Regions from separate parts of the Aurantiacibacter flavus genome, predicted to be linked through region 2. Evidence: predicted binding sites of a transcription regulator. Region 2 holds the regulator's gene; the other holds the start of a gene.

Region 1 (15,778 bases), on a different contig from region 2:
GACCTCGCCTTCGCCCTCGAGCAAGGGGTCGACTGGATCGGCCTGAGCTTCGTCCAGCGTCCCGAAGACCTGATCGAGGCGCGCGAGCTGATGGGCGACAAGGGCGCCCTCTGCGCCAAGATCGAGAAGCCGCAGGCGGTGCGCCGGATCGACGAGATCATCGCCGCCGCCGATGGCATCATGGTCGCACGCGGCGATCTCGGGGTCGAACTGAATCCCGAGGAAGTGCCGCCGCTGCAAAAGAAGATCGTCAACGCCACGCGCCTCACCGGCAAGCCGGTGATCGTGGCGACGCAGATGCTCGAAAGCATGATCGAAAGCCCGATCCCGACCCGCGCCGAGGTCTCCGACGTGGCCAACGCAGTCTATGACGGGGCCGACGTGGTCATGCTCAGCGCCGAGACCGCCGCGGGCGACTGGCCCGAAGAGGCGGTGCTGATGATGAACGCCATCGCCAGCCAGATCGAGCACGACGAAGGCTACAAACAGCGTGTGCGCTCGCTCGATACCCCGCCCGATGCGACGGTGGCCGACGCGCTCAGCCATGCCTGCATGACCATCGCGGATACGGTCGAGCTGAGCGCGATCACGGTGTTCACCTGGTCTGGCAACACCGCCCGGCGGGTTACGCGTGGACGCCCGGCGGTGCCGGTGATGGTGCTGACCCCGTCGATGGAGGTGGCCCGGCGCGTCTCGCTGCTGTGGGGCACCCATGCGGTGGCGACCAAGGACATCGGCAGCTTCGAAGAGATGGTCGCCAAGGGCAAGCGCATGGCGCTGCGCCACGGGTTCGGCTCGGCGGGCAGCAAACTGATCGTGATGGCGGGGGTGCCGTTCGGCGTCTCGGGCGCGACCAACCTGCTCCATGTGGTCACCGTCAAAGGCGACGAACTGGAGAAGCACAAGAAGGCAATATAGGGGCAGGCGGCCTCACCGCCGCCTTTCCTCCCAAGCAAGGGCCAGCTCGCGCCGACCTACAGGTACAGCGATTCGCATGCAGCAAAGCTGCCCGCGCATGATCGACGTTTTCCCACAAGGGTACTTTACGTCACTGATCTATCGCAGGAAAAGTGGAGCGGGCGAGGCGATTCGAACGCCCGACCCTCACCTTGGCAAGGTGATGCTCTACCCCTGAGCTACGCCCGCTCACTGGCGCTACCGAAGCCGAAACTCCGGTGGGGAGCGGCGCAACTAGCAGCGGTTATTTCCCCCTGCAAGCAGAAAATGCGCCGCGCAATTCATGCGCCGCAAACACAAGCCCGGCCCTTCACAAATCGCACAAAAGGACCACATTGGCATCTTACTGAAAACGCCGACGGGAGCACGCGACGTGGCAAGCATGGGCCTCAACATCGACGAACAGAAAGCGGTCGAGCGATTCCGCAAGCAAGTGGTCGACCCCAGTCAGGACAAGCTCGTGATCGTCGACTTCTGGGCCGAATGGTGCGGCCCGTGCAAGGCGCTCACGCCGATGCTGGAAAAGGTCTGCGCCGAATATGCCGACAAGGGCGTGGTGCTGGCCAAGATCAACGTCGATGAAGAAAAATTCATCGCCAGCCAGTTCCAGGTCCAGTCGATCCCCACGGTCTATGCCATTTTCCAAGGGCAACCGGTGGCCGACCTGACTCCGGCGCGCAGCGAATCGCAATTGAAGGGCGCGCTTGACCAGATTCTGCAGCAAGTGCCGGTAAAGCCGGGTGCCCCGGGCGCCGAGGCCGCGCCCGATATCGACCAGCTTCTGGCCATGGGTGAAGAGGTGCTGGCGGGCGGCGATGCCCAGCGCGCAGGTTCGATCTTCATGCAGATCGCGCAGATGGCGCCCGACAATGCCGCCGCGCATTCGGGACTGATTCGCGCGCTGCTGGCCGCCGAGATGACTGAAGAGGCCAAGGCCGCCTATGCCGAGCTGCCCGAGGCCTTGCAGAACGATCCCGCGCTGGCGCAGGCCAAGGCCGCTCTCGACCTTGCCGGGCCGCAGGTCGACAACGAGGAACTGACAAGCCTGCGCGAGGCCGCCGAGGCCAACCCCGACGATGCCGAGGCCCAGATCGCCTATGCCGAAGCGGCCTTTGCCGCTGGTGACCGTGACCTTGCGGCGGAGACCCTGCTCGCCGCCATCGGTCGCGAGCCGGAAGGTGGCGAGGGCGCCGCCAAGGCCAAGCTGTTGCAATTCTTCGAAGCAGTGGGGCTGGAAGATCCCTGGGTCGGTACGCAGCGTCGCAAGCTCTCGCTGTTGCTGTTCGGGTGATCCGGGGGTGCCCGCGATGGGACAGATGAGCAAGGTCCGCCTTTCGATCTTCCCGTTAACCGGGGCCATCCTCTATCCGGGGCTGCACCTTCCGTTGCACATCTTCGAGCCGCGCTATCGCGCGATGGTGGGTGACGCCCTCGCGCGCGATCGCCGCATCGCGATGATCCAGCCGAGCGACCAGGATGACGACGCGGCTTTGTTCGAAGTCGGCTGCGTGGGCCGGATCTCCGAGGTCGAGACGAGCGAGGACGGCCGCTACAACATCCTGCTCACGGGCGAGAGCCGGTTCCGCCTGCTGCGCGAGCTGGAGGTCACCACCCCGTTCCGCCAGATCGAGGCCGAGTTGATCGAAGAGCCCGAGGACGAGATGCTGACGCTGGGCGAGCGCGCCGCCTTCGAGTACGAGTCGCGCAAGTTCGCCAAGGCGCAAGGCTATGAGATCGACTGGGATTCGGTCGCGCGGCTTGACGACGTGTCGCTTGTTAACGGCGTCTCGCAGATCGCGCCGTTCGATGCGGCGGCCAAGCAGGCGCTGCTCGAAGCGCCCAACCTGCGCGTGCGCTGCGACCTGCTGGTGCAGCTGATGGAATTCTTCGGGAAGGGCGACCCCGACGAGGGGAATGTGACGTTACAATAGAGGTTACGCTGGCCCATCCGGGCCAGCATCCTCGCGGCTATTCCCTCCACTGCGTTCCGGGGCCGCTGCGGGCGGGCCGTCGCGCTTGCGCTCGCTCTAGCTCGCGTTTTTCCCAAACCGTCGCCCCGGACTTGATCCGGGCCAACTCAAGCAAACGACGCCCGCAATCCGTCGATCACATATTGCGCTGCGAGCGCAGCCAGAAGCACGCCCAGCAGCCGTGTAATCACCGCCTCCACCTTGTCGCCGAACACGCGCATCATCGGGCTCGCCGCGAGCAGCGCCATCAAGGTCAGCACCAGCACCAAGGCAAGCGCAGCCAGCACCACCAGCGTGCCCTCAATGCCTTTCGCATTGCCCGCCAGCAGCATGATCGAGGCAATCGCCCCCGGCCCCGCCAGCATCGGCATGGCCATCGGGAACACCGAGACGTCCTCATGCTCCGGGTCTTCGCGCACCTTGTCGGCACGGTCGTTGCGGCGCTCGGTGCGTTTCTCGAACACCATTTCGAGCGCGATCAGGAACAGCATGATCCCGCCCGCCACGCGGAAGGCATCAAGCTCGATGTGCATCGCCGCCAGCAATGCCTCGCCGAACAGCGCGAAGCCGAGCAGGATCACCGCCGCGATCAGACAGGCGCGGATCGCCATCGAGCGGCGTGCGGCAGGTGTGGCATTGGCCGTGAGCCCGGCATAGATCGGCGCGCAGCCCGGCGGATCGATCACCACGAACAGCGTCACGAAGGCCGACATGAACAGCTCGATCATCGCTTAGCTTTCCCTATCCGGCACGGCGAAGGCAAGCGCTTCCTGCCACCGGCCGTCGCGCTGCCATTCGACCACCATGCGCCAGCTTTCCGGCCCGGTCTGATCGACCCGCCAGGCCAGCGTGCCATCGCGCGAGCGGGTGAGCACATCGGAAGAATCTCCGGCAAGCCGCTCGGGACGATCTGCGCCCTGCTCGCAATCGGCGGTGCTCGCAGTGATCGCCTGCAGCGCGCCGACGATGATCGTGTCCTCATCGGGTTCGGCCTCTGGCGGACGTGGCTGCGGCTGCGGAACATCGGGCGTGCCGATGTCATAGGTCCACTTGTAGGAACCGTCGCGGCGGCGCTGCCACACGGTCGCATAGCGGCCGATCACGCCCTCGGCATCAAGATAGCGCCCGAAGCTGACCGCGAGCGATCCATCGCAACTCGACCAGACCTCGCGCGGAGCCCAGGCTATCGACTGCGCGGGATCGGGCCTCCCGTCCAGAAACTGGCTCGCGTCCACCGCTTCGCCGCCAACGAACATGCGCGCCCCCGGCGCGGCATAGTCGCGAAAGGCCGTCCACTGGCCTTCGTCACGCGCCATGCGGGCAAAGGCGAAGTCGGCGGCGGCGACCCGGCCCGGATCGGCCCTGACACCGGCGTTATCCAGCGCCCGCTCCGCGATTCTGGCCCGCTCGTTGCGGCGCTGCTGCCCCCCGCTCGCGCAGCTCGCCAGCAGGGCGAGGCAGCCAGCGGCAAGGAAAGTACGCGTCAGCATCGGGCAGCAGGCGCGCGTCAGAGCGACGACATGGCCGCGTTCGTCAGCACGATATCGAGCACGCGCAAGCCCACGATCAGCACCAGCGGCGAGAAGTCGATCGCGCCCGTATTCGGCATGATCTTGCGGATCGGCCCCAACAGCGGATCGAGCAGCGCATTCACCGAACGATAGATCGCCACCACAAAGTCGTTCGAGGTGTTGATCACATTGAAGGCCATCAGCAGACTGAGGACGAACTGCACGATCACCAGAAAAATGATGATCGAAATCAGATAGCCGACGATCTGCGACAAGGTCAGAAGCAACACTGGCAAAACCCTTTTTTTGTCTGCGTCCCGCCGCCCAATCTAGGCGCTCGGGGTAGGTGTATCAACTGGGTAACACAGGATGCACGCGGTGCAACCCGTTCTCAGCCTTTGCTGACCAAGGTTCCTGCCCCGCGACTGGTGAAGAATTCGAGCAGCATCGCATGGGGCACGCGCCCATCGAGCACCACCGCCGCCTCGCACCCGGCCTCGACCGCCTGCACGCAGGTTTCGAGCTTGGGTATCATGCCGCCGGTGATGATGCCCTGATCTTCCAGCCGCGCGATGTCGGACGGGCGCAGATCGGTGAGCAGCTTGCCCTCCTTGTCGAGCACGCCCGCCACATCGGTCAGCAGGAACAGCCGCGCCGCGCCCAGCGCCGCCGCGATGGCGCCTGCCATGGTGTCGGCGTTGATATTGTAGGTCTGGCCCTGGCCATCGGTGGCGATGGGGGCAATGATCGGTATCATCCCCGCCGCGCTCAGCGTGTTGAGCACGGTGGTGTCGACCTCCTTCGGCTCGCCCACGAAGCCCAGGTCCACCACCTGTTCGATCTGGCTGTCGGGATCCTTCACGGTGCGGCTGACCTTCTCGGCCCGCACCATCTTGCCGTCCTTGCCGGAAAGGCCAATGGCCGTGCCGCCGGCGCGGTTGATCCAGCTCACCAGTTCCTTGTTGATCGCGCCCGAGAGGACCATCTCCGCGATCGAGGCGGTCTGCTGGTCGGTAACGCGCAGGCCACCGATAAACTCGCTCTCCACGCCCAGCTTCTTGAGCATGGCGCCGATCTGCGGGCCGCCGCCGTGGACCACCACCGGGTTGATCCCCACGGCTTTCAGCAGCACGATATCTTCGGCGAAGTCGCGCGCGGCGTCGGGGTTGCCCATCGCGTGGCCGCCATATTTCACCACGAAGCTACGCCCGGCATAGCGCTGGAAATAGGGCAGCGCCTCGATCAGCGTCTCGGCCTTGGCAAGCATCTGTTTTTCGGTGGTCTGGTTCATGCGCGGGCCTTAGCCGGTCGCGGCGGCAAAGCCTAGACCGATCCGGCGAGGCCCGCGCCGGGGATTATTCGCCCTCGTCGAGCACTTCTTCGTCGAGCGGCACGCCGGTGCCGACGGGGGTCATCGGCGTTTCGGGCAGGTCGACATCGACCGCCTCTTCATCGGCCGGGGTGGCGATCAGTTCGCCGCCGCTCAGGTCCTCGGCATCGACTTCGAGCGTGGGCTCGGTCTCTTCACCTTGGCAGGCGGCGAGCGCGAAGGCGCCGGCGAGTGCGAGAACGGTGGCGGTGCGGGCGGAAATACGACGCATTGAAGTCTCCTTGAAGCGTTCATGGTTCAATTGGGGGGCAATGGCGCACATGATGCCTGCCCGGCGCGCAGGTGGCCAGTCCAATGTGCAGCAATCGACCTGCGAGCGGTCGATCAGTCGGCAAGCACGCGCTTGAGCACGGCAACCCGCTCGCGTTCGGCGGTCATGTCGTGCTCGGGATGAGCGGCGATCTTGTCGAGCAGGACTTTCAATTCCTTGCGGCGATCTTCGTCGGTGGTCTCGTGCTTTGCGTCAGTCATCGACTTGCTCCTTTCCTTACCTTGCAATTCGCGAGGGCAGGAGAGGTTCCGCGCTTTGCGCGGGCGAGGATCAGGGCTGCTCGCTATCGGGCTGCTTGGCCCAGGGATTGACGTGTTTTTTCGGCTTGTCCTGCGCGGAGCCGCCCGCCGCCTCGACCAGCGCGGCGACCGCCTGCTGCTCGGACTGAGCGTCGTCGCCGGAGCCATCGTCGGCATGGGGGACGGTGCAATAGGCGGTCAGGCAGACCCCACCCGCCCAGAGCAACGCACGCCAGCGGCTGCGAAAGACTGCCTGGTACTTGCCGAACATGGCGGCGGGTATGGCATGGGGAGGGTTAAGGTTTGGTGGTGGATCAAAGCGAGGCATCCACGCAGATGTCCCAAAACATCTAATTGATATTTTGAAATAAAAAATTCATGCCGCTAAGATATTTGTAGATTTTTTGAAAAAACCCGAAGGGTTATAACCGATTCATCCCCAGCCCTTAAAATTCCTATGTTTTATTTTCAAAATTTCATTACCCCGTTTAAGCAATATAATTGATAATTTCCAACATTCGACTTCGAAAGCTCTACGCGTTTCAGATATTTCCGAACCGCCTCCGGTATAGCCTTCAAAAGGCAATGGATTCCCACTACCGTCGGTGATGACTTTTTCGCTGAATTTCTTACAATACTTTACCAGCATTGGATGATCAAAATCAAAGCTCATTAGTGCGTGGGCAAATTGATTCCGTATGTCTCTGATAATGTCCAAGTCTCGGGCGATATTTTCATCATACAGCCCTAATGCACGTCCAGCGACAATCTTCGCTCTTAGCGTTCCAAAAGGAGCGCCTTGGTCATGAAAAAGCACATTATCATCAAAAGGTTCTTTCAGCGCCTCCCGGATAGTATCCATGAGCTGGCTCTCGACAAGGGCGGCCCCCATAATTGCAGCCACACGATCCGAGCCGGCCTGAAATTCCTTCATGGCCGCCTTAAGTTCGCTATCATCTAGCTCACGCCTAGATATATGCGTAGACAAAGAGCCCACAGGAACAGAACGCTTGACGCCTCTTTCCCTTTCATGGGCAGTACGGTCTTTGTCCGGCTGACGCCGAGCCTCAGTCTGCCTTCGAATCTCGGCCTTTTCTTGGTCTGACTTGGCCACTTGAACCTCTCCCTTGGTCGCGGAAGCCTAATAAACCATAGCCTAGAGGTTCTCTATAGAAGTAGGACTTCGCTTATCGCCTGCAAACCGATGATGTCGTGACTGCCTTAGCCGGAAGGTCATGTTAGTCACTCCGCCGCAACGCTCCCGCCGGAAACCTCACCGAACATATCCGGCCCGGCCTCTTCCTCGCCCTCGTTCGCGGCGACGGCCTTCGCGTTCTGGCGCTTGTCAAAACTCGCCCAGACGTCCTGCCAATTGCCCTTGGTCGCGCCCTTGGAATATTCGGTCGAGCGGGTTTCGAAGAAGTTCGCGTGCTCCACCCCGTTCAGCAGCGGGGTCAGCCACGGCAGCGGGTGCTCTTCGATCATGTAGATCGCGGGCAGGCCCAGCTGGCTCAACCGCCAGTCGGCGATGTAGCGGATATATTTCTTGATCTCCTTCGCCGTCATGCCGGGCACCGGGCCCTGCTCGAAGGCGAGGTCAATGAAGGCATCTTCCAGCCGCACCGTCTTCTGGCACATGTCCATGATGTCTTCCTTCACCGGCTTGGTCAGGCAGTCACGCTCGGCGCAGAAGGCGTGGAACAGGCGGGTGATGCCCTCGCAGTGCAGGCTCTCGTCGCGCACCGACCAGCTCACGATCTGCCCCATGCCCTTCATCTTGTTGAAGCGCGGGAAGTTCATCAGCATCGCGAAGGAGGCGAAAAGCTGCAGCCCCTCGGTGAAGCCGCCGAACATCGCCAGCGTGCGCGCGATATCCTCGTCGTTGTCGACGCCGAATTCCTGCAGATAGTCGTGCTTGGCCTTCATCTCCTCGTATTCGAGGAACATGCCATATTCGCTTTCGGGCATGCCGATGGTGTCAAGCAGGTGCGAATAGGCGGCGATATGGATCGTCTCCATATTCGAGAAAGCCGCGAGCATCATCTTGACCTCGGTCGGCTTGAACACGCGGCCGTATTTCTCGTGGTAGCAATCCTGCACCTCGACATCGGCCTGAGTGAAGAAGCGGAAGATCTGCGTGAGCAGGTTGCGCTCGTGATCGGTGAGGTTCTGCGCCCAGTCGCGGCAGTCCTCGCCGAGCGGCACTTCCTCGGGCATCCAGTGGACCTGCTGCTGGCGCTTCCAGAACTCGTAGGCCCAGGGGTATTCGAACGGCTTGTAGGTCTTGCGGGCTTCGAGCAGCGACATGTTGTGGTCCCCTGGGTTTAGTACGAAAGGCCGATATAGCGATTCGGCGCCTGTTTTCGAAGCGGTGCGGGGGCGATTCGGCGGGGATAAGAGTCCACTCGGCGCAAGAACACTGGGGGAACGCGGCTCAGTCCTGCGAACGGCCCACGCGGCGCGATATTTCGAGCGCGATCAGGATCGGGGTCGACCACAGCCAGGTGAGCAAGGCCGCCTCGCGCCACTGGCCGCTTTCGGGCAAGCGGATCGAGCAGGCATAGGCCTCGAACAGGTTGTCGGGCGTGCAGGTCGAGGGCCAGAAGGCCGTGCGATAGAGATAGACCCCGAGCGCGATCCAGCCGAGCTGCGCGACATACAGCGCCATGTAGCGCGAGACCTTGACCTCGCCATAGCCGTGGTGCGTCGGAAAGCGGTTTACACGCGGTTTCATGGTGAGCGGGGGATAGCAGGCGGGCGGTTAACGCAGGCTTGCGCGGCCCCGGCGGTAGATGGCCTAAAGCGGGCGAATCACAAAGCCCTTCCCTGTGGGGAAGGGTTGGGATGGGGGTTCCACGCCAGCCTTGAGCCCCCCCCACCCCCAGCCCCTCCCCACGGGGAGGGGAGCAAGGTGGAGCAGGGTAAGGTCATCGGACTCTTGGCCCGATACGACAGCGGCGGCGAGTTCCGCTGAACCCGCCGCCGCCTGCATATCCTTTTGCTCGCCTTACTGGCAGGCGAGGCATTCCTCATAATCGGTCTGGTCCCCGCCCTGTGCGCTGAGTTCGAACTTCTGCGCGTCAGGCGTGTTGTCGGCCTCCACCCCGCCGGCAAACCCGGCGCGCTGCACCGACTTCGACCGCAGGTAATACAGCGACTTGATGCCCTTCTCCCAGGCCTGGAAGTGCAGCATCATCAGGTCCCACTTGTCGACATCGGCGGGGATGAACAGGTTCAGGCTCTGCGCCTGATCGATGAACGGCGCGCGGTCGGCAGCGAATTCTAGCAGCCAACGCTGGTCGATCTCGAAGCTGGTCTTGAAGGTGTTCTTCTCTTCCGCGGTCAGGAAGTCGAGGTGCTGGACCGAGCCGTTCTTCTCGAGGATCGAGTTCCACACGTTGGTGGAGTTCTTGCTCTTCTTGTCGAGCACCTTTTCGAGGTACGGGTTCTTCACCACGAAGCTGCCCGAGAGCGTCTTGTGGGTGTAGATGTTGGCCGGGATCGGCTCGATACAGGCCGAGGTGCCGCCGCAGATGATGCTGATCGACGCGGTCGGCGCGATCGCCATCTTGCAGCTGAACCGCTCCATCGCGCCCACTTCGGCGGCATCGGGGCAAGGCCCACGCTCCTGCGCCAACATCAGCGAGGCCTCGTTGGCTTTGGCGTTGATGTGCTTGAACATCTTGAGGTTCCACGCCTTGGCCATGGCGCTTTCCATGCCGATGCTCTTCATCTGCAGGAACGAGTGGAAACCCATCACGCCCATGCCGACCGAGCGTTCGCGCGCAGCCGAATACTTGGCGCGGGCCATCTCGTCAGGCGCGCGGTCGATGTAGTCCTGCAGCACGTTGTCGAGGAAGCGCATCACGTCCTCGATGAAGCGCTTGTCGGTGTTCCACTCGTCCCACTTCTCAAGGTTGAGCGAGCTGAGGCAGCACACCGCGGTGCGGTCGTTGCCGAGGTGGTCGATCCCGGTGGGCAGCGTGATTTCCGAGCACAGGTTCGAGGTCGAGACCTTGAGCCCCAGTTCGCGGTGATGCTTGGGCATCATCCGGTTCACGGTGTCGGAGAAGACGATATAGGGCTCACCCGTGGCGAGGCGCACCTCCACCAGCTTCTGGAACAGCGAGCGGGCATTGACCTTGCCGCGCACCGAGCCGTCCTTCGGGCTCAGCAGCTCGAAATCCTCGCCCGCACGCACGGCTTCCATGAAGGCGTCGGTCAAGAGCACGCCGTGATGCAGGTTCAATGCCTTGCGGTTGAAGTCGCCGCTGGTCTTGCGGATTTCGAGGAACTCCTCGATTTCCGGGTGGTGCACGTCGATATAGCAGGCCGCCGAGCCGCGCCGCAGCGAGCCCTGCGAGATCGCCAGCGTGAGGCTGTCCATCACGCGCACGAAGGGGATGATGCCGCTGGTCTTGCCATTGAGGCCGACCGGCTCGCCAATGCCGCGCACATTGCCCCAATAGGTGCCGATGCCGCCACCCTTCGAGGCCAGCCACACGTTCTCGTTCCAGGTATTGACGATGCCTTCAAGGCTGTCGGACACCGAGTTCAGATAGCACGAAATGGGCAAGCCGCGCCCGGTGCCGCCGTTCGAAAGCACCGGCGTTGCCGGCATGAACCACAGGTTCGAGATGTAGTCGTAGATGCGCTGGGCGTGCTCTTCATCGTCGGAATAGGCATCGGCCACGCGTGCGAACAGATCCTGATAGGTCTCGTTCGGGAGCAGGTAGCGATCCTTCAGCGTTTCCTTGCCGAAATCGGTGAGGTTCGCGTCGCGGGCAGGATCGGTGACGATGGTGAACCGGCGCGGATTGACGGTCTTGGAATCGGACTTGGCAGCCTTGGCCGCCACTTCTGCCGCACCGGCCACGGCACCGGCCATGGCCTCGGCGTCCACCAGCTGCTCGCTGCCTTGGTCCTTGCGGTCCATCGTCACTGCCTTCCTGCTCTTTTCCTTGGGCGCACCAGCGGCAACGCCCGTCGTTTCATCAAGTGCCAAGTTCGCCTCGTCGGTGTTGCGAAATTCCATTTGCGTCTTGCCCCCGGCTCTTGCCCCGCAGCAACGGACAAGGCCGCTGCTGCGCATCATATGTTCCGCACATGTTCCGAACAAGCAGCAATCGCCTCGCGGCGTCTTGTCCGACACTTCGTGCCCCGTGATCTCGCTTGCCAAACCCACATTTGCCCTTCGAATCGCCCCTCCCTGCCCGAGGCAGCTACGGAGGCGCTTGTCTAGGTAGTGGGTGTCACTGGCAGCCTGACCACAACCCCTTGTGAATCGGCCTAGGCCGTTACGCAATAGGGATCAGGCCAGTTTGCCCCCTCCCGGCCCATCTTCCCCGGGTGTATTGCATGGACAACACAGCGCGACGCGTGGTGCGTCCTCGGGTCGTGGCCGATGCAAGAGCAAAAACGCAGCTGAGGAAAAATATCTCCGCCATTTTGGCCTTGCCTTGCATTCGAATCGAGCGCCGCAACAATGCTGCGCAGGTGAGGATTTCTTAACCATAAGTGGCTATGCGCGAGAGCGGTCAGCCTCCCTCATGCAGGAGATCGAAACGATGATTGCCTTGTTCAAGGCCATACCCTTCGGCATCTTCCTGTGCCTGCTCGTGGCGCTATTCATTGGCTCGAGCGGAGGCACCGGCGGCATACTTGAGATCAAGCGGTTCGATGTCGATATCGCCCAGCTCGGGATAGACATGAAGCTCTACTGGAGCTGGTATCTCTTCCTCGGCGGCACCGTGCTGACCTGGTTCCTGCTGCTGATGATGGGCGACTGACCGCCCCTAACGGCAGAAGGGAGGAGAGAAGCCTCCCCCCCCCCGCACCCTTCAGGCGGCCAGATCCTGCCTTGGCGAGAACTGCCCGACCCGAGCGCCGCGCTCGTAATCGCCGGTCTTGGTGTGAAATACCTGCACCTGTTCGATCAGGGCATCGGCCTCATGCGACAGCGAACGTGTGGAAGCCGAGCACTGTTCGACCATGGCCGCATTGGCCTGCGTCATCTGGTCCATCGATGCCGTGGCCCGGTCGACCTCCTGCAGACGATGCGATTGCTCCTCGGCCGAACGCGCGATATCCCCTACAAGCGCGCTCATCTTGCTGACAGCGTTCACGATATCATCAAGGTTGGTGCCGCTGGCGCCAACGAGTTTGACCCCTTCCGCCACTTCGGAAGCGCTGTTCGAAATAAGACTCCGGATCTGTTCAGCCGCCTCGGCCGAGCGCTGCGCAAGAGCTCGCACCTCGGTTGCGACGACCGCGAAGCCCTTGCCGGATTCGCCTGCGCGCGCCGCTTCGACCCCGGCATTCAGCGCAAGGAGGTTCGTCTGGAACGCGATACCGTCGATCACTTCCACGATCTTGGCGATGTCTTGCGCCGACTGTTCGATCGCGTTCATCGCATCCACCGCACGCGAGACCACCCGGTGTCCCTCGCTGGCCCGCGCCCGGGTATCGTCCATCGAGCCGTGCATGGCCGCCGCATCGCGCGAAACCTGCCCGATCGCGCCGGTCACCTGGGTCAGCGCCTGAGCGGTTTCGGCGAGACGCGAGGACTGTACCTCGTTACGCGAGGCAAGGTCTTCGGTAGCCACACGAATTTCGGCGATCGACTGCTGCACATTGCCCGCGCCCGAACTGACCGTTTCCAGCGCCTGCGACAGGGCATCGAGCGCGCGATTGAAATCGGCGCGCAGACTTTCGTATGTGCCGGGAAATGGCGTAGCGAAGCGGAACGTAAGATTCTTGTCGGCCAGCGCCGTGATGCCTTCGGATAACGAGCCGACGACCTGACGCTGCTCGACCTCGCCCGCGCGCTGCGCAATCGCCGCCTGCCGGAAGGTTTCGAGAGCGCAGGCCATGGCGCCGATCTCGTCCTGCCGGTCCGCCCCTTCGACCTCGTGCGTGAGGTCACCCTGCGACATGGCTTCCATCGCGCCAGATATCCGGGCCATAGGCTCGATAGCGCGCTGCCGGATCGTCCGCGCGGCATAGACCACCGCCGCGACCAGCGCGAGCGCAAGTGCGCCAGCGACCGCCAGCAGCACAGCAGTGAGCCAATAGTTTTCCGCAACCATCGTCTCGCGGTAGGCGTTCGACATCTCGACCAGTGTCAGCACCTGGCCATGTTGAGCTTCTTAGGCCCGCGCCAGCTCCCCTTGCTGAATTGCGCGAATCGCCGCCTGATCGCCAGCCTCGAACGCCGGCAGGAAACGGTTGTCGACTATCTCCCAGAACGCATCTGCCGAAGCCATCGTGGCAGCGACCTGATCGGTCAGCTCGGCCGGAAGATCGCTGTCGGCCCAGAACTGCTTGCGTTCGCGGAACTCACTGCGGGTGACTTCGAGCCGCTCGAGATATCGGGAGCCACGCGCGGGGTTCGATGCCATGAGCGTGGTCAGCAGGTATGGCTCGACGCTGTAGGCCGGCGGCGGCAGAATGTCGGCCAGCAAGGCGTCTTGCAGCGTATTTTCCTGCGTCATCGGCCCGCCAAAACGCACCAGCGCGATAGTCACAACCGTCATGGCAACCGCCAGCGCGATCAGCACCATGATAATCCGGCTGCCGAGCTGGACCTGCTTCTTGATCAGCATTGCATTCCCTTTTTCGATTGCAATGCATCCCCTACTGGCCGCCCAATTCGCAAGGTCGCCTGCCTACATAAATGATATCCCCTATAGCCACCGAAACTTGCGTTCGCTTTGCGTTAACCCGTTCGGCCCGTTCAGGGCACCAGCACCGTATCGACCGGCAGCGGCGCGGTTTCCGGATAGTCGAGGATAGAGTGCAGCCCCCGGCTCTCGTGCCGCTTAAGCGCGCTCTGCACGATCAGGTCAGCGCATTGCAGCAGGTTGCGCAGTTCGACGAGGTCGGTGGTGACGGTGAAGTGGCCGTAATAGTCCTCCACCTCGGTGTGCAACAGCTTGATCCGGTGCGCCGCGCGTTCGAGCCGCTTGGTCGTGCGCACGATGCCGACGTAGTTCCACATGAAGCGGCGGATCTCGGTCCAGTTCTGCTTGATCACCACCTCTTCGTCGGAATCGGTGACGCGGCTTTCGTCCCAGGCGCGGATCGGCGGCACTGCTTCGAAGTTGTCCCAGCGGGCAAGGATGTCGCGCGCGGCGGCATCGCCGAATACGAAGCATTCGAGCAGCGAATTTGACGCCAGCCGGTTCGCCCCGTGCAGCCCACTCTCGGTGCATTCGCCCGCCGCATAGAGCCCCGGCAAGTCGGTGCGGCCCGCCAGGTCGATCACGATCCCGCCACAGGTATAGTGCTGCGCGGGCACGACCGGGATCGGCTCCTTGGTCATGTCGATGCCGAGCGTTTCGAGCTTGTCGTAGATGGTGGGGAAATGCTCCATCACGAATTCGGGCGGCTGGTGGCTGATGTCGAGATGGACATAGTCTAGCCCGTAGCGCTTGATCTGGTCGTCGATGGCGCGGGCGACCACGTCACGCGGGGCCAGCTCCATGCGCTCGGGATCGTAGTCGACCATGAAGCGGTGGCCGGTTTCGGGGTGCAGCAGGTGCCCGCCCTCGCCGCGCACGGCCTCGGTGATGAGGAAGTTCTTGATCTCGAGGTTGTAAAGGCAGGTCGGGTGGAACTGCATCATCTCCATGTTGGAAACGCGCGCACCCGCTCGCCAGGCCATGGCGATGCCATCCCCGGTAGCCCCCCGAGGGGCGGTCGAGAACTGATACACACGCCCCGCCCCGCCGCTTGCCATGATGGTGGCCCGCGCGGTGTGGGCGACGACCGTGCCGCTCACCGTGTCGAGCGCATAGGCACCCCAGACCCGGCCCGAGCCTGAATAGCGTTCTTCATGGCGCCCGGTGATCAGCTCGACGCAGGTCTGGTTCGGCAGCAGGGTGATGTTGCAGTTTTCCTCCGCCGCCTTGAGCAATGCGGCCTGCACCGCCCAGCCGGTGGCATCGTCGACATGGACGATGCGGCGATGCGAATGGCCGCCCTCGCGGGTGAGGTGGAGATGGTCGCTCTCGCGGTTGAACGGCACGCCCAGTTCACACAAACGGTCGATTGCCTCGGGAGCGTGGGAGATCACGAATTCGACCGTCTCGCGGTCGTTCAGCCCTGCGCCTGCGACCATGGTGTCGCGAATATGGTCTTCGAAGGTGTCGCCCGCGTCGAGCACGGCCGCAATGCCCCCTTGCGCCCAGGCGGTAGATCCGCTGGTGAGCTTGCCCTTGGCCAGCACCAGCACCTTGAGCTTCGTGGCGAGCGTGAGCGCAGCGGTGAGGCCCGCCGCGCCCGAGCCGATGATGAGGACGTCGTAAGGCGTGTCTGTCATCGCGCAGTAATGGCGAATGCCCTTGCCGCGCACAAGCCTCGCGCACCGGGTATGCGGCTATTGACGCAACAATTCAAAGGTCAGCGTCTGCGCCTCGCCTGCATCATCCTCGATGGGT
Region 2 (15,778 bases):
CTCAGCCCGCGGCGGGATTGCCGGCCTCACGCTGCTGGCGCTGCTCGCGGCGCTGGCTGCTGTGTACATGGGGCATGTTGCAGGCGGACTTGGCGCGATCCTCGCCGCCACGCTTCTGCCTGAGTTTGCGCGCCAGTTGTCGCAGATCAGCGCAAGGCCCTCCGCCCCTCCACGCACCTGGCCCTGGCTGGGCTGGCTGGTCGACGGCGCATTGGTGGGCGCGCTGGCGCTCTCGATATCGGAGCCGTGGTATCGCATGGCCTTCGCGCCCTTGATGGCGGGGGCAGCGCTGATCCTGCTCGATCGGGCTACTGGGCCGAAGTGGCTGGCATTGGCGTGCGATCGCGGCATGGTAACCGCTGTGGCCTTGATTGCGAGCCTGTTTCTTCCCGCTGAAGTGGCCGCCATGGTGCTCGCCGCACTGCTGATGGCCTTCTTGCTGGTGTCTTGCGCTCGAGAACGGGCATAACGCAGACTTAACCAAAAACGTCTAAGGCCGGTGCAATGAGCGGAGATTCCCCCTGCACGCCATCGATCGACCAGGTCGAGGACGTGATGCGCTTCGAGCTGGCGCGCGGCGATGCCTTGCTTGCGTCGGCGCAGCCTGTGCTCTCGCATCTGCTCACCAGCGGCGATCAGGTGCAGTTCGGCGATGAGATCATCGCGCGCATTCGGGGGATGGCAAACCACGCTGCCCGCCAGCTGCTCGATGCGGTGGCCGAGGCCGACGACACGCTTGACCGCGATGCCTTGCTGGCCCGCCACGCCGAAGCGCTGGCCGAGGCGATCCTTGGCGATGGCGGCTTTCTTTCTCATGCCCATGCCCTAGCGCTCGAAATACACTGGGCTGACAAGCTGCACCATCGCTGCGGGCTCGACGCGGTGCTGACGCCGTTCCTGCAGGAGCTGGCCGCTTCGCCCGATGGCGAGATCGCGAGCGCTGCCATGCACGTTATGGCGGCACAGGCGCGGTTCGTGCAGCAGCAGCGCCGCATGGAGCTGGCGCTGGGTGAATTGCCGGGTGACCTGTTCCATCGACTGTTGCTCGCCATGCGCGGCTGCGATGAGCTGCCCGAACCGGCGGGCGAACAGGCCGAAGCCCACCTGCGCAGCACGTTCGACGAGGCGAAAGGCCGGGCCGGCCACATGGCGCGCCTGCTGCTCGCGCTTGGTCACAAGGCCGACCGGGCGCTCGCCATCGATCATGCAGGGCTTGCCCTGTTCGCGAGCGCGCTGGCGCTTGCCTCCGGCCTGAGCCGTGAGCATGCAATTTATGCGCTGGGCGAGAACCAGCTCGCCCGGCTAGCCCTCGCGTTGCGCGCGGCCGGGCTGCCGCAAAGCGCGTTGGAAGCGCAGTTCCTCCTGCTTCATCCCGAGATCACCCTGCCACCCGGCTTCGACGGTCTTAGCGCAGAGCGTGCTGCTGCTCTGTTGACCCTGGCGCAGGACTGAGGCGATGGTCGGCAGCTCCACCTTGCAGACTTTTGCGCGCACCGACGGAGCTGACCGTCTTATCGCGGCGCAGGAGCCTTTGGCAGGACTGCACGCGCGCTGCGGGGGCGAACTGCCCGGTGAGATAATTGCTCCGGCCTTGCGTGAAGTGGTCCAGATGGCGCGCGAATATGGCCTCAGGCTGGCACGGCGCCTGCGCATGGCCGATGACCGCGAGGTCTTCAGCATGTGGGTGGAGGTCGAGCCCGAAGGCGAGGGGTGTCAGGTTGCGATCTCGAACTGGCGCAGCGAGGGCGCTCCGCCGTCGAGCGTGAGCGGCGATGAGCACCGGATAGCGATGGCGCGCCACATGGCCGGGCTCAGCGCCCGGCTCGGGCCACGACAGGAACTGCTCGCCATCGAGCACCATGATGCGGATCTTGCCGGACTTGCACGGGCCATGACGGCAGGGGTTGGCCGCCCTTGGACCGACTTCGTAGCTTTGGAAGGTAATGTCCACCAGCAACCGCTACACTGGCGGCTCCTTGATGGAGCGCGACTGCGCGTAGCTGGTTTGCCGCAGCTATGGACTGCGCATCTGATGCCGCTTGGCGGCGGCGATCCAGGCAGCGGCGGCTTCGAACTGTTGCTGGTCTCCGATTCGGTCCCACCCGCTACGGCAAAGCCAGCGCCCGCTCTGGAACAGCGCCTGAACGGGATCGACCGCAAGATCGCGCCCGTACTGCGGCAGCCTGTATCGCGCATCATCGCCAATGCCGAGACCATTCGCTCGCAACTCTCAGGCCCGTTGGCCGACGAATACACTGGCTATGCAGCCGATATCACGGCAGCGGGCGAACACCTGTTGGCGCTCATCGACGACCTCACCACGTTGGAGATGATCGACGACGACAGCTTTGCGCCCGCGCCCGACCAGATTGACCTCGCTGACGTTGCGCGCCGCGCTGCGGGTATCCTCGGGATGCGCGCAAGCGAGCGGCAGATTGCGGTCGATGCACCGAAGCATGGAGAGAGCGTCCCGGCCATTGGCGAGTTCCGGCGGGTCTTGCAGATCCTCCTGAACCTGCTCGGCAATGCGATCCGCTATTCGCCCGAGGGCTCGTCGATCTGGCTCCGCGCCGAAAGTGAGGGCGGCCTGGCCAGCATTACCGTCGCCGATCAGGGCGAGGGGCTGAGCGCCGAAGAGATCGCGCGCGTCTTTACCAAGTTCGAGCGGCTTGGCCGTAGCGACGACGGCGGCTCGGGGCTGGGCCTCTATATCTCGCGCCGTCTGGCCGAGGCGATGGGTGGGACCCTGACAGTCGAAAGCGCGAAGGGGCAGGGTGCCCGCTTCACGCTTTCGTTACCGGCGGACGAAGCCGCCACTTCCTGATTTTTTATGGGGCGCCGCAGCGCCCCACCGATCAGCGCTTCTCGACCGGCACGTAGTCGCGCTGCGTCGGCCCGGTGTAGAGCTGACGCGGACGGCCGATTTTCTGGCCGGGGTCGGAGATCATCTCGTTCCATTGCGCCACCCAGCCCACGGTGCGGGCGAGCGCGAAGAGCGCGGTGAACATCGTGGTCGGGAAGCCGATCGCGCTCAGGATGATGCCCGAGTAGAAGTCGACGTTCGGGAACAGCTTCTTCTCGGCGAAATAGTCGTCCGACAGCGCCAGTTCTTCCAGTCGCAGCGCGGTTTCGAACACCGGATCGGTGACCTTGAGCGCATCGAACACCTCGCGCACGGTCTTCTGCATTACCGTCGCACGCGGGTCGTAGTTCTTGTACACGCGGTGGCCGAAGCCCATCAGGCGGAACGGGTCGTTCTTGTCCTTGGCGCGCTCGATATAGTGCGGAATGCGATCGGGCGTGCCGATTTCCTTCAGCATGTTGAGCGCCGCCTCGTTGGCGCCGCCATGCGCCGGGCCCCACAGACAGGCGATGCCGGCAGCGGTACAGGCGAAAGGGTTCGCGCCCGAGGAACCGGCAAGGCGCACGGTGCTGGTCGAGGCGTTCTGCTCGTGATCGGCGTGGAGGATGAAGATCCGGTCCATCGCCTTTTCGACCGCCGGGATCACCTCGTATTCCTCGGCCGGAACGCCGAAGGTCATCTTGAGGAAGTTGCCGGTGTAGCTCAACGAGTTGTCCGGGTAGAGGAAGGGCTGACCGACCGAATACTTGTAAGCCATGGCGGCGATCGTTGGCATCTTGGCGATCAGGCGATGGCTCGAAATCCGGCGGTGAACCGGGTCGGAGATGTCGGTGCTGTCGTGATAGAAGGCCGAAAGCGCGCCGACCACTCCGCACATGATTGCCATCGGGTGCGCATCGCGACGGAAGCCACGATAGAAGGTCATCAGCTGCTCGTGCAGCATGGTGTGGTGGGTGATCGTGTCTTCGAAGGTTTCCAGCTCGCCCTTGCTCGGCAGTTCGCCATTCAGCAGCAGGTAGGAAACTTCCATGAAGCTGGAATGCTCGGCCAGCTGGCCGATCGGATAGCCCCGGTGCAGCAGCACGCCTTCTTCGCCATCGATGAAGGTCAGTGCGCTTTCGCAGCTGGCGGTCGAGGTGAAGCCGGGATCGTATGTGAAGGCACCCGTGGTGCCATAGAGCTTGCGGATATCGACGACGTCGGGTCCGCAGCTTCCCTGCAGCACCGGAAGTTCGAGCGAGTTGCCGCCGAGTTCGAGGTTCGCTTGCTTGTCCGCCAAAGCCTGTACTCCTGTGTTAATAGTTGCGACCCTGCCGTCAGGACCGGGCCTGCGCGTCGATCCGCGCGAGGCTTTCGTCCCTGCCGAGCAGGACCAGCACATCGAAAATTCCGGGCGAAGTCGTTTGTCCCGTCAAAGCAGCGCGCAACGGCTGCGCCAGCTTGCCGAGGCCGAGCCCCAAGTCTTCTGCGTAGGCCTTGAGATTGGCCTCCAGAGCCTCGGTTGTCCAGTCCTTCTCGGCGCTCAAACGCTGTGAAATTGTGGCCAGACGGCCGCGTGCCTCGTCGTCGAGAAGTTGTGTTGCTTTTTCGGTCAGTTCGAGCGGGCGCTGCACAAACAGGAAGCGCGCGCCATCGGCCAGCTCACCCAGATCGCGCGCACGTGTTTTCAGCACGGGCATGGCCTCGGTCAGCAGCTTTTCGTCGGCCTCCGACCCGATCCGCCCGGCCACCAGACCGGCGAGGCGCGCATCGTCGGCCTCGCGAATGAAGTTGCCGTTCATATTGGCAAGCTTCTTCATGTCGAACCGGCTCGGCCCCTTGTTAACACCGCTGAGGTTGAACAGCGCGATGGCTTCCTCGCGGGTGAACTCTTCCTTGTCGCCGTGACCCCAGCCGAGGCGCAGAAGGTAATTGAACAGCGTTTCAGGCAGGATGCCCAGCTCGTCGCGATAGGCATCGACGCCGAGCGCGCCATGCCGCTTGGAAAGCTTGGCGCCATCGTTGCCGTGGATCAGCGGGATATGGGCATAGACGGGCTCGTCCCAGCCTTCCTCAATCCCCTGCATCGCCCGGATCAGCTGGATCTGGCGGAAAGCATTGTTGAGGTGATCGTCGCCTCGGATGATGTGGGTGACGCCCATATCGACATCGTCAACCACCACGGCCAGCATATAGGTGGGGGTGCCATCGGCGCGCAGGAGGATGAAGTCGTCGATCTCCTTGTTGGCGACCTTGACGCGGCCCTGCACGGCATCCTCGATCACAGTGTCACCGCCTGTCTCCGCCTTCAGGCGGATCACGAAGGGGGCGCCCTCGGGTGCTTCTGAGGGATCGCGATCGCGCCAGCGCCCGTCATAGCGCATCGGCTGCTTGTTCGCCCGCTGCTGCTCGCGCATTTCGGCGAGTTCTTCGGGCGAAGCGAAGCACTTGTAGGCCTTGCCCGCTTCGAGCAGCTTCATAGCCACTTCGGCATGGCGCGGCGCGCGCTCGGACTGGAACACCGGCTCGCCGTCGAACTCAAGCCCTAGCCAGTTCAGACCGTCGAAGATGACGTCGATGGCTTCCTGGGTGCTGCGCTGCTTGTCGGTATCCTCGATCCTCAGCAATGCCTTGCCGCCGCAATGGCGGGCATAGAGCCATGAGAACAACCCGGTGCGGGCGTTGCCGATGTGGAGAAAGCCGGTCGGGCTGGGCGCGAAGCGGGTGACGACCGGACGGTCTGCCGTGCTGCCTGCGCTTGCCATATTCACGTAATCCTGTCCTAATCTCATTGATGGCCACGCATTCGCCACCGCCGGTCCCGATGGGGGACGACACGGGCAATGCTGCGACGCAGCAGCCGCATTGGCTCAGCCGTGTCTCTTTGTCCAGTCTTGGCGACGGGGCCGAGGAATTCCTTGCCGATGCAGGCTTCGATCGCGGACCGTGGCTGGCAGTGGCCTTTGCCGGGGGCGTGGCCGCCTGGTTCGTGCTGCCAGGGCCTGCCGCCTGGATTGGCGCGATGGCGGCGGGAGCCATGGCGGCGCTGGGAGCGCTTGCCGCATGGCGCGGGCGCGAGGACCGGGCGCGGCTTTTGCTCGCGATTGTCACTGTCGGTCTGCTGATCGCGGCCGGGGTGGCGACGGGGTGGGCGCGCTCGGCATTGGTCGGGACGGAGGCGTTCGAACGCCCGCTGTCGGCCGACCTCGAGGGGCGGGTGCTCGAAAGGATCGAACAACCGGCGGACGAACGGGTGCGGCTTGTGCTCGCCATCCGCGATCCCGACACAGGCGAACCCGCCAAGGTGCGCATCAACGTCCCGCTTGCCGACGACGACCCGGCCTATCGCGAAGGCGCTCTGATCGCTTTCACGGCGCGCCTGATGCCGCCAGCCTCGCCGATGTTGCCTGGCGGCTACGACTTCGCGCGCAGCGCCTGGTTCACCGGCTATGCAGCCACCGGCAGCGTGCAGGGTGACATCGCGCTGGTCGAACCGGCAACCGGCGGAGAGGGCTGGCTGGCCGAAGTGCAGCGACGCCTCTCGGCCCATGTGCGTGGGCAGCTTGGCGGAGCCTCGGGCACCATCGCTGCCGCCTTTGCCAGCGGCGATCGCGGCGCAATTGGCGCGGCCGACGAGATTGCGATGCGCGATGCCGGGCTTACCCATCTGCTTTCGATCAGCGGGCTTCACGTCAGCGCTGTGATCGCGGGGACTTACTTGCTCGCCATTCGCCTGCTGGCGCTGTGGCCCTGGCTGACCTTGCGGATGCGACTTCCGGTGGGCGCTGCTGCGCTCGCAGCGTTGGCGGGGGCCGGGTACACGCTGCTGACCGGCGCTCAGGTCCCCACCGTCCGCAGCTGCGTGGCCGCATTGCTGGTGCTGGGCGCGCTGGCCTTGGGCCGGGCGCCGCTGTCGCTGCGGATGGTGGCGGTGGCGGCGGTGATCGTGCTTCTGCTGTGGCCCGAATCCATAGTCGGACCCAGCTTCCAGATGAGTTTTGCCGCCGTGATCGCGATTGTCGCGCTGCACAACTGCGGCTGGGCCAAGGCCTTCCTCGCCCCGCGCGAGGAGCGACGCCTGACGCGGCTCGGGCGGCAGACCGCGATGTTGCTCATCACCGGCTTCGTCATCGAACTGGCGCTGATGCCGATCGTGCTGTTCCACTTCCATCGGGCCGGGGTCTACGGCGCGCTGGCCAATGTGATCGCCATTCCCCTGGTCACCTTCGTCTCCATGCCACTCATCGCGCTGGCTCTCGTGCTCGACCTGATCGGGGCGGGGGCGCCCGTGTGGTGGCTGGCCGGCCAGTCGCTTGACCTCATGCTTGCCATCGCCCACTTCACCGCCGCTCAGCCCGGTGCGGTGAAGCTGTTTCCGCATCCCGGTGCCTGGACCATGGCACTGTTCGTCGCCGGCGGGCTTTGGCTCGCTCTTTGGCAGGGCCGGGCGCGCGCCTGGGGCCTTGCGCCGGTGGCGCTTGCGACCGTGTTGATGCTCGCCACGCGCGTTCCCGACGTACTCGTTTCGAGCGACGGGCGACATGTGGGCATCACCACCGCCGACCGGCGGCTCATCATGCTGCGCGACACCGACAGCGCCTATACCCGCGACAACCTGATGCAACTGGCCGGGGTCGAGGCAGAGCCGGTGGCGCTGGCTGATTGGCCCGGCGCACGGTGCAGCCCCGAGTTCTGCTCGGTCACGCTCGAACGCGCAGGGCGGGCCTGGCATTTGCTGCTCGCGCGCAGCGACCTCATCGTGGAGGAGCGGGCGCTGGCTGCGGCATGCCAGCGCGCCGATATCGTCGTCGCTGACCGGTGGTTGCCGCGCTCATGCCAGCCGCGCTGGCTCAAGGCCGACCGGCGGATGCTCGCGGCAAGCGGTGGCCTTGCCATCCTGCTCGATCCGCCCGAAGTCACCACCGTAGCGCAGGGGCAGGGCGAACACGGATGGTGGCGCGGCGAGGCCGAGGATTAATCGGCCCGCCAACGCCACCAAACTGGTCAATTAGTGGTAACGCCGCAGGAGCCCGGCGAGCTTACCCTGCACTTCGACTTCGGTATCGGCATAGACCTGCGGTTGCAGAGCCGAGTTTGCCGGATCGAGCCGGATCTTGCCACCATCGTGATGCAAGTACTTGAGCGTTGCCTCTTCACCGCGAATAAGCGCGACCACGATCTCACCATCGCGCGCGGTGTTGGTCTTCTTCACGAGAGCGAAGTCGCCATCGAAGATGCCCGCTTCGATCATCGAATCGCCCGATACTTCCAGCGCATAGTGATCGCCCGAGCCGAGCAGAGCGGCGGGGACGGGCAGACTACGGCTATCCTCCAGCGCTTCAATCGGTTGCCCCGCGGCGATCTTGCCGTGAAGCGGAATCTCGATCACGTCGTTTGCCGGAGCAGGCGCGGCAGCTGGCGGTGTGGTCGCCTTGGCCACGGCATCCTTAGCGGTGCGACCGGCAGCCATGTTCTCAGGCATCTTCACCACTTCGAGCGCACGCGCGCGGTTGGCGAGACGCTGGATGAAGCCGCGCTCTTCCAGAGCTGAGATCAGTCGGTGTACGCCCGACTTGCTCTTCAGGTCGAGCGCCTCCTTCATCTCTTCGAAACTGGGCGAAATGCCCGTTTCCTCAAGCCGGTGGTGGATGAATAGCAAAAGCTCGTGCTGTTTCGCGGTCAACATGGGCCACTCCGTCAAACAGTCCCAAATCGGGAACCAATGCGGAACATCTATGGAACGATTGCGGCCAAGTCAAGTCCATCCGCCACCGCTCAGCAGATAGACGGCGACCATGTCGCCCGCCTTTGCTTCGCCCGCATGGGCAGGGCGCGCAATCAGCGCCTCACTCGCGGCGAGCGCGCGCAGCGCCGAGGAGTCCTGCTGGCCGAGCAGCGTCACGCCGCCATCGCCCATCCTGGCACGCACGAGCTCGGCGCGTCCGCCCGTCGCGGGCAGAGCATCAAGCGTGGGGAGGGTGATCGCACGCGGCAGAGGTTGGGCCGCGCCCGCAAGGCGTCGCAGCAGAGGGAGCAGGAACAGGTAGGCCGTGACCATGCTGGAGACCGGATTGCCCGGCAGGCCCACCACGAACTGCGCGCCCTTGCGCGCGATCAGCAGCGGCTTGCCCGGCTTCATCGCGATCCGCCAGAAAGCGATTTCCGCTTCCCATTCCTCCAGCGCCGGGCGGACGAGGTCGTGGTCGCCCACCGAGGCTCCGCCGCTGGTGACGAGCACATCGGCGGCATCCGCCTGTGCCAGCGCGGCGCGCATCGCCTCCATCGTGTCGGGCACGGGGCCGAGCCGGTCGATCTCGCTGACCAGCCCCTTGCACATGGCCGCAAGCATTGCACCGTTGCTGGCGGGGATCTGGTGCGGAGCGACGGATTCCGGATCGGCGGCAAGCTCGTCGCCGCTATCGAGTACGGCGATGCGGGGAAGGCGGCCCACGTCAAGGGTGCCATGTCCGCCGGACAGCGCCAGCGCCACGGCTGCGGGCGAGAGCCTTGTGCCTGCGTCCAGCAGTGCGTCGCCTTGCGCGAAGTCGAGCCCGTTGCGGCGCACGTGGCGCGGCGTTGCCGCGTCCTCGCCGTTCAGACGCAGGGCATTACCCTCGCGCTCAGCGTTCTCCTGCAACAGCACCGCCGCCTCTCCCTGAGGCATCAGCGCTCCGGTCGATATGCGGATAGCCTCGCCCGGGGCCAAGGCCCTGTCGAACGGATGGCCCGCCGCGCTTTCGCCCACCACCTGCCACGGGCCGGTCAGCTCGTCGGCACGCACGGCATAGCCGTCCATCGCCGACAGGTCCGCAGGGGGTTGTGTGCGGCGCGCCAGCAGCGGGGCGGCGAGATAGCGCCCCGCAGTGTCGCCCGTGGGCCGACGTTCGCTGCCGAGCGGCGCGGCCATGGCGAGCAGCCGTGCTTGCGCCTCCTCGTGCGGGATGGGCGGGGGGAGGCTCACTCGGCGTACCAGTCGCCGCTCTTGCCGCCAGTCTTGGCGAGCAGGCGGATTTCGGAGATGATCATGCCCTTCTCGAGTGCCTTGGCCATGTCGTAGATCGTCAGCAGCGCTACCGAGACGGCGGTGAGCGCCTCCATCTCGACGCCGGTCTTGCCGGTCAGCGCGGCGCGCGCGGTGACCGCGATGCCGTCGTCTTCGAAAGCGAAGTCAACGCTCACCGTATCGAGCGCGAGCGGGTGGCACAGCGGGATCAGCTCTCCGGTCTTCTTGGCCGCCATGATCCCGGCGATCCGCGCGGCGGCCAGCACGTCGCCCTTGGGGCCGGAGCCATCGCGCACCGCCTGAAGCGTTGCGGGTTGCATTTCGATGAAGCCGCTTGCCGTAGCCGAGCGAACGGTTGGTGCCTTGTGGCCGACATCGACCATCCGCGCCGCGCCAGTTTCGTCGAGGTGGGTGAGCTTGCTCATCGGCTTGCGGCCTTCATCGCTGTTGCATTCGGTGCAAGGTGGTACAGGTGTGACACCGTCCTGGAGAGAAATTTCCTGCCGCGCGCAAGAGGGCTGTAGCGCGATCCTGCGAGCAGCTTATGAAAGGCGTTCGTCATACCACTGTCGTGGCACAGGATAGCAATGTAGGACAGGGCACTGTCGTTCGCCGGATATCGAGCGCCAGTACGGCTCTTGCTAGATCAGGCGCGCGATGAAATAGCCGACAGCTCCGACCAGCAGCCAGGTGGTAACGGTGAGGCCGCCAAGGATTACTACGCGCGTCCGGCGGCTCAACTTTCCCACGTCGGGTTCAGGGATCGCCTCATCCTGCAACACCGGATTGGCAAGCGCCGGGGCGGCGAGCAAGGCCGCGCTGACGGCGGCCTGGGTAATCGGCACGTGAAACTCGGCACCGTACTCGGTTTCGTGATCGACCCGCGCGCTGCGCACGATTGTCGCGGACACGGTTCCGGCCTCGGGGAGCGCAACCTCGAAGGTTTCGCCCATGGCAAGCTTGGCCGACGACCGGATGCGCAAGCCTGTCTGCGAGAGGTCCAGAATGACGACAGGCGTCGTTCCCGGCCCGTCGGATGCGTCGAAGCTGAGCGTGAAGGTCCGGCGACTGGCACTTCTCCGGTCAAGAAAAGGCGTCGGGTGAGAAAGGGCGGCAACTCTGGGCAGCATGATAGACCTCCATGCCCGCCATCCACGATTATGTTTGAGAAGCGGTAAAGGCGAGCAGAAAGATTGCCACGTAGCCGGGGTAAATCTGCGTCAGGCCTTCTGCTAGAACAGCCGCGCCCCGTTCGCCACGGGCTTGTCAGGCGCGAACAACGCCACCTCGCCATCGGCATCGGGAAAGCCGAGCACCAGCACTTCGCTCATCATCGGGCCGATCTGGCGCGGCGGGAAGTTGACCACGGCGGCGACCTGCCGCCCCACCAGTTCCTCGCACGTGTAGTTGACGGTGATCTGCGCCGAGCTTTTCTTCTCGCCAATGACGGGGCCGAAATCGAGCGTGAGCCGGAAAGCAGGCTTGCGCGCCTTTTCGAAAGGCTCGGCTGCGATGATCGTGCCCACGCGGATATCGACGGCGAGGAACTGGTCGAAGCCGATCTGTTCGGCAATCGGGGCATCGGCATCGTGCAGCAGGTGCATGGCCCTATCCCTCGAGCAACTTGTGTGTTGCCGCCGCCACATCATCCTGTCGCATCAGGCTTTCACCGACGAGGAAGCAGCGCACCCCCGCTGCGGCGAGGCGCTGGCAGTCGGCATGATCGCGGATGCCGCTTTCGCCCACCAGCAGCGAGCCCTCCGGCGCCAGCGCGGCGAGTCGCTCGGTCGTGGCGAGATCGGTGCTGAAGGTCTTCAGGTTGCGGTTGTTGACCCCGATCAGGCGCGAGGTGAGGTGCTTGGCCGCGCGCTCCATCTCGGCCTCGTCGTGAACTTCGATCAGAACGTCCATCTGATGCGCCAGCGCGGCTTGTTCGATGTCGGCCATCAGCCCATCGTCCAGCGCGGCGACGATGATCAGGATCGCGTCGGCCCCGATGCTGCGCGCCTCGGTCACCTGCCAGGGGTCGACCATGAAATCCTTGCGCAGGACGGGCAGGTCGCAGGCAGCACGGGCTTCCTTGAGATAGTCTTCGTGGCCCTGGAAATAGGGCGCGTCGGTCAGCACCGAGAGGCAGGCCGCGCCGCCAGCGGCATAGTCGCGCGCGTGAGTAGCGGGGTGGAAATCCTCGCGGATGAGGCCTTTCGACGGGCTCGCCTTCTTGACCTCGGCGATGAGGCCGAAACCGCTTTCGGCCTTGGTACGCAATGCCCGTTCAAACCCGCGCGGGGCTGTTTGCTGTGCCGCGGCTTCCTCCAGCGTGGCAAGGCTCATGTCTGCCTTGCGGGCGGCGACTTCGTCGCGCTTGGTGGCGCAGATTTCCTGTAACTTGTCCAAAACCAGTCTCCGGCTAGGCCTAACCCTTGCTCGCGGCAATCCAGCAGTCGAGCAGCGCCTTGGCCAGCCCCTTGTCGATCGCTTCGGCGGCCTCTTCCACGCCGTCGCGCAGGCTCGCCACGTCGCCCGCCACGACCAGCGCGGCAGCCGCGTTAAGCAGCACGGCATCGCGATAGGCACCCTCTTCGCCTTGCAACAGGCGGGTCAGCGCAGCCGCGTTATGGTCCGCATCGCCGCCCCGGATCGCTTCGAGCGAGTGGCGCGGCAGACCTGCATCCTCGGGCGTGATTTCCTCGCCGATGCCCTCGATCCCGAGCGTCGCTACGCGGCTGGGGCCAGCGATGGAAAGCTCGTCGAGCCCCTCCAGCCCGGAAACGATCATCACCTTGTCCATGCCCAGCAGCTGCATCGCGTCACGGTAAATCGGCACATAGTCGGGCCGGGCGATGCCGATAAGCTGGCGCTGCACACCTGCCGGGTTGGCGATGGGGCCAATCAGGTTGAAGATCGTCCGCCGACCCAGCGCCTTGCGGATCGGCATCACGTATTTCATCGCCGGGTGGTGCGTCTGTGCGAAGAGGAAGGCGATCCCGATCTCGTTCAGCGTCAGCTCGGCATGGTGGCCCGCGCCATCGAGATCGAGTCCAAGCGCCTCCAGCGTGTCGGCCGCACCCGCCTTCGAGCTGGCCGCGCGGTTGCCGTGCTTGGCGACCGGCACTTCGCAGGCCGCGACCACGATGGCGACGGCGGTGGAGATGTTGAGCGAATGCTGTCCGTCGCCGCCGGTGCCGCAGACATCGATGGCGTTGGCCGGAGCTTTCACGCGCCGCATGGTTTCGCGCATGGCCTGCGCGGCCCCGGCGATTTCCTCGGCAGTCTCGCCGCGTTCGGTCAGCGTGAGCAGCACATCGCGAATCTCATTGTCGCCCAGCTCGCCGTTCAACATGCGCGTGAACAGCGCGTGGCTTTCGGGCATCGTCATGCTCATGAGCCGGCGTCGTTTCTGGCCTTCGGCTCCAGCCCCGCGATGCGCAGGAAATTCGCCAGCAGCGCGTGGCCGTGTTCGGTGGCGATGCTCTCGGGGTGGAACTGCACACCGTGGATCGGCAGGTTCTCGTGGCGGAAACCCATCACTGCCGTGCCGTCGATCCCTGGCGTCTCACTGGTCGCATTGATCAGCAGGCACTCGGGAATGTCTTCCACGATCAGTGAATGATAGCGGGTAGCGATGTATGGCGAGGGCAGGCCTGCAAACAGGCCGCTGCCGTCATGCGTGACGGCGCTGGTCTTGCCGTGCATAAGCCCGCCGCGCGTTACCGTGCCGCCAAAGTGCTGACCGATCGACTGGTGGCCAAGGCACACGCCCATCAGCGGGCGCGCCGCATCGGCGCAGGCCGCGACGAGATCGAGCGAGATGCCCGCTTCGTTCGGCGTGCAGGGGCCGGGCGAGATCAGGATGCCTTTGGCCCCCGTCGCCAGCGCCTTGGCGGCGGTGAGCGCATCGTTGCGCACCACTTCGACCTTCGCCCCCAGTTCCATCACGTAGTGGACAAGGTTGAAGGTGAAGCTGTCGTAGTTGTCGACAACGAGGATGTCGGGCTGGCTCATGGTTGTGCTCTTGCCTTGTTTTTCACCACGATCAAGGGGCCGAGCGGGGCGCGTTGGTCCATGCGGTCGGCCACCGGGTCCCACAAGCTCGATACCGAGCCATCGAGGAACAGCGCGTTGGGCGTCTTGAGCCGATCACGATAGAGGCGCGCGATCACGCCGAAGCTGATCGGGCCTTGCGAGATGACGAAGTGCGCGCGGCCCTGCCCGTCGACGCCGACCGCGTTGCGCAGCAGGCGGCTGGGGCCGTTCTCTGTGATCTCGGGGTGAATCTCGCCGTCGATCACCAGCATCGGGCCGCTCTGGGTGCCGAACTGCGGGCGTTCAAGCACGGTGCTGTAGAATTCTTCTGTGTCGAGCACCTGCCAGGTGCTACCGCTGCCGAAGAACACGCCGTTGGGTTTCAGGTGGAAGTTGCCCACTCCATTGGCGCGGCTCAGCTCTTTCAGCCTTTCGCCATTTTCCACGAAGTATCCGACCGGCATGCCCGCATCGTCGAACATGCCGCCGTTCATGGCGAAGGCGACATCGGCTTGCGGGTTCGCCTTGCGGAAGGCCGCGAAGGAGCGGAACGGCGCGCCGCCCGACGGGCTGAGCGCGGTGGCGATGGTGTGATCCGCAGGATCGGCGATGCAGTCGACGAACCGCTGCTTCTCGAAGGTGATGACCTCGCAGGCATCGAACGCCGCGGCTGATGACGATGCGCTGGGCGAGGCCGCCCCGCCATCCTCGCTGCCGCCATCGAGCGCGATGCGCACCACGGGCTCGCCGCCTTGCGGTGCATCGCCACAGCCTGCCAGCAGCAGGAGCGCGGCCAGCAGTGGCGCGCGGGTCACTGGCCGAAGCCCGGTTCGCTCGCGACCCGCACGGCCTCGCGCGCAGCGGCAATCAGGGCACCGGCCTTGTGGCGGCACTCGGCCGCTTCATAGGCCGGATCGCTGTCGGCGACGATCCCGGCGCCCGCCTGCACGTTCATCACCCCGTCCTTGATGACGGCGGTGCGCAGAACGATGCAGCTATCGACCGAGCCATCGGGCGCAAAGTAGCCGACGCCGCCAGCATAGGGCCCGCGCGTTTCGGGTTCGAGTTCGGCGATCACCTGACAGGCGCGAATCTTCGGCGCGCCCGATACAGTTCCGGCAGGGAAGCCTGCGAACATCGCGTCGATAGCGTCGTGATCGGGCGAGAGCTTGCCCACCACGTTCGAGACGATGTGCATCACATGGCTGTAACGCTCGACAATAGAGCGGGCCGTGACCCGCACCGAATCCGCCGCCGCCACCCGGCCAACGTCGTTGCGGCCCAGGTCGAGCAGCATCAGGTGCTCGGCGCATTCCTTCGGGTCGGCGAGCAGGCTTTGCTCATTGGCCACATCCTCTTCGGGCGTCTTGCCGCGCGGACGGGTGCCCGCGATGGGCCGGATCGTCACTTCGCCATCGCGCACCCGCACGAGGATTTCCGGGCTCGATCCGACCACGGCGAAGCCGGGCAGGTCGAGGAAATAGAGGAACGGCGAGGGGTTCACCCGCCTCAGCGAGCGATAGAGCGCAATCGGTGGTACCGGCAGCGGGCAGGTGAAGCGCTGCGCCAGCACGACCTGGAAGATGTCGCCCGCCGAGATGTATTCCTTCGCGGCCAGCACGATCCGTTCGTACTCGGCCTCGTCCATTACCGGCTCAAGCTCGAGATCGGGCGGCACGGCCAACTGCCGCGAGGGCGGTACCGCGCCCGAAAGCTGGCGCAGGGCCTCGTCGATCCGCTCGCCCGCGCGCTCGATCAGCATATCGGGCTCGCCGGCACCCGCCCACAGCGGGGCGATCACGAACAGCGCGTCGGTCAGCGAATCGAACACCAGCACCAGCGTGGGGCGCGCAAACAGCATGTCGGGCAGGGCCAGCTCGCTCTGCGGCGCGCGCGGGAGTTTCTCC

What was found. The regulator LexA, encoded in region 2, represses DNA repair genes until DNA is damaged. The targets are predictions, from matches to a motif close to GTTCCNCNCTTGTTCT.
Region 1: a site for LexA is predicted at 11,436-11,451, ahead of ABDJ38_RS12305 (ribonucleoside-diphosphate reductase subunit alpha). Genes of this name have one in related genera too.

Annotation. Positions count from the first base shown of each region.
Region 1 is NZ_JBDLBR010000004.1:69,833-85,610, forward strand. It holds gene pyk (pyruvate kinase) at 1-918, shown strand, start outside; tRNA gene ABDJ38_RS12240 (tRNA-Gly) at 1,072-1,146, opposite strand; gene ABDJ38_RS12245 (tetratricopeptide repeat protein) at 1,340-2,248, shown strand; gene ABDJ38_RS12250 (LON peptidase substrate-binding domain-containing protein) at 2,274-2,888, shown strand; gene ABDJ38_RS12255 (MarC family protein) at 3,035-3,655, opposite strand; gene ABDJ38_RS12260 (hypothetical protein) at 3,659-4,417, opposite strand; gene ABDJ38_RS12265 (YggT family protein) at 4,435-4,728, opposite strand; gene argB (acetylglutamate kinase) at 4,830-5,729, opposite strand; gene ABDJ38_RS12275 (hypothetical protein) at 5,794-6,039, opposite strand; gene ABDJ38_RS12280 (hypothetical protein) at 6,153-6,299, opposite strand; gene ABDJ38_RS12285 (hypothetical protein) at 6,370-6,666, opposite strand; gene ABDJ38_RS12290 (hypothetical protein) at 6,772-7,452, opposite strand; gene ABDJ38_RS12295 (ribonucleotide-diphosphate reductase subunit beta) at 7,581-8,645, opposite strand; gene ABDJ38_RS12300 (hypothetical protein) at 8,773-9,072, opposite strand; gene ABDJ38_RS12305 (ribonucleoside-diphosphate reductase subunit alpha) at 9,346-11,373, opposite strand; gene ABDJ38_RS12310 (hypothetical protein) at 11,906-12,127, shown strand; gene ABDJ38_RS12315 (methyl-accepting chemotaxis protein) at 12,179-13,468, opposite strand; gene ABDJ38_RS12320 (hypothetical protein) at 13,487-13,942, opposite strand; gene nadB (L-aspartate oxidase) at 14,074-15,660, opposite strand; gene ABDJ38_RS12330 (DUF6265 family protein) at 15,718-15,778, opposite strand, start outside.
Region 2 is NZ_JBDLBR010000002.1:671,163-686,940, forward strand. It holds gene ABDJ38_RS07915 (hypothetical protein) at 1-469, shown strand, start outside; gene ABDJ38_RS07920 (hypothetical protein) at 505-1,452, shown strand; gene ABDJ38_RS07925 (sensor histidine kinase) at 1,457-2,824, shown strand; gene ABDJ38_RS07930 (citrate synthase) at 2,856-4,142, opposite strand; gene gltX (glutamate--tRNA ligase) at 4,180-5,607, opposite strand; gene ABDJ38_RS07940 (ComEC/Rec2 family competence protein) at 5,637-7,820, shown strand; gene lexA (transcriptional repressor LexA) at 7,851-8,528, opposite strand; gene ABDJ38_RS07950 (molybdopterin molybdotransferase MoeA) at 8,598-9,803, opposite strand; gene moaC (cyclic pyranopterin monophosphate synthase MoaC) at 9,800-10,270, opposite strand; gene ABDJ38_RS07960 (PilZ domain-containing protein) at 10,487-10,975, opposite strand; gene ABDJ38_RS07965 (tRNA-binding protein) at 11,078-11,449, opposite strand; gene trpC (indole-3-glycerol phosphate synthase TrpC) at 11,454-12,242, opposite strand; gene trpD (anthranilate phosphoribosyltransferase) at 12,262-13,230, opposite strand; gene ABDJ38_RS07980 (anthranilate synthase component II) at 13,227-13,850, opposite strand; gene ABDJ38_RS07985 (phosphodiester glycosidase family protein) at 13,847-14,686, opposite strand; gene trpE (anthranilate synthase component I) at 14,683-15,778, opposite strand, start outside.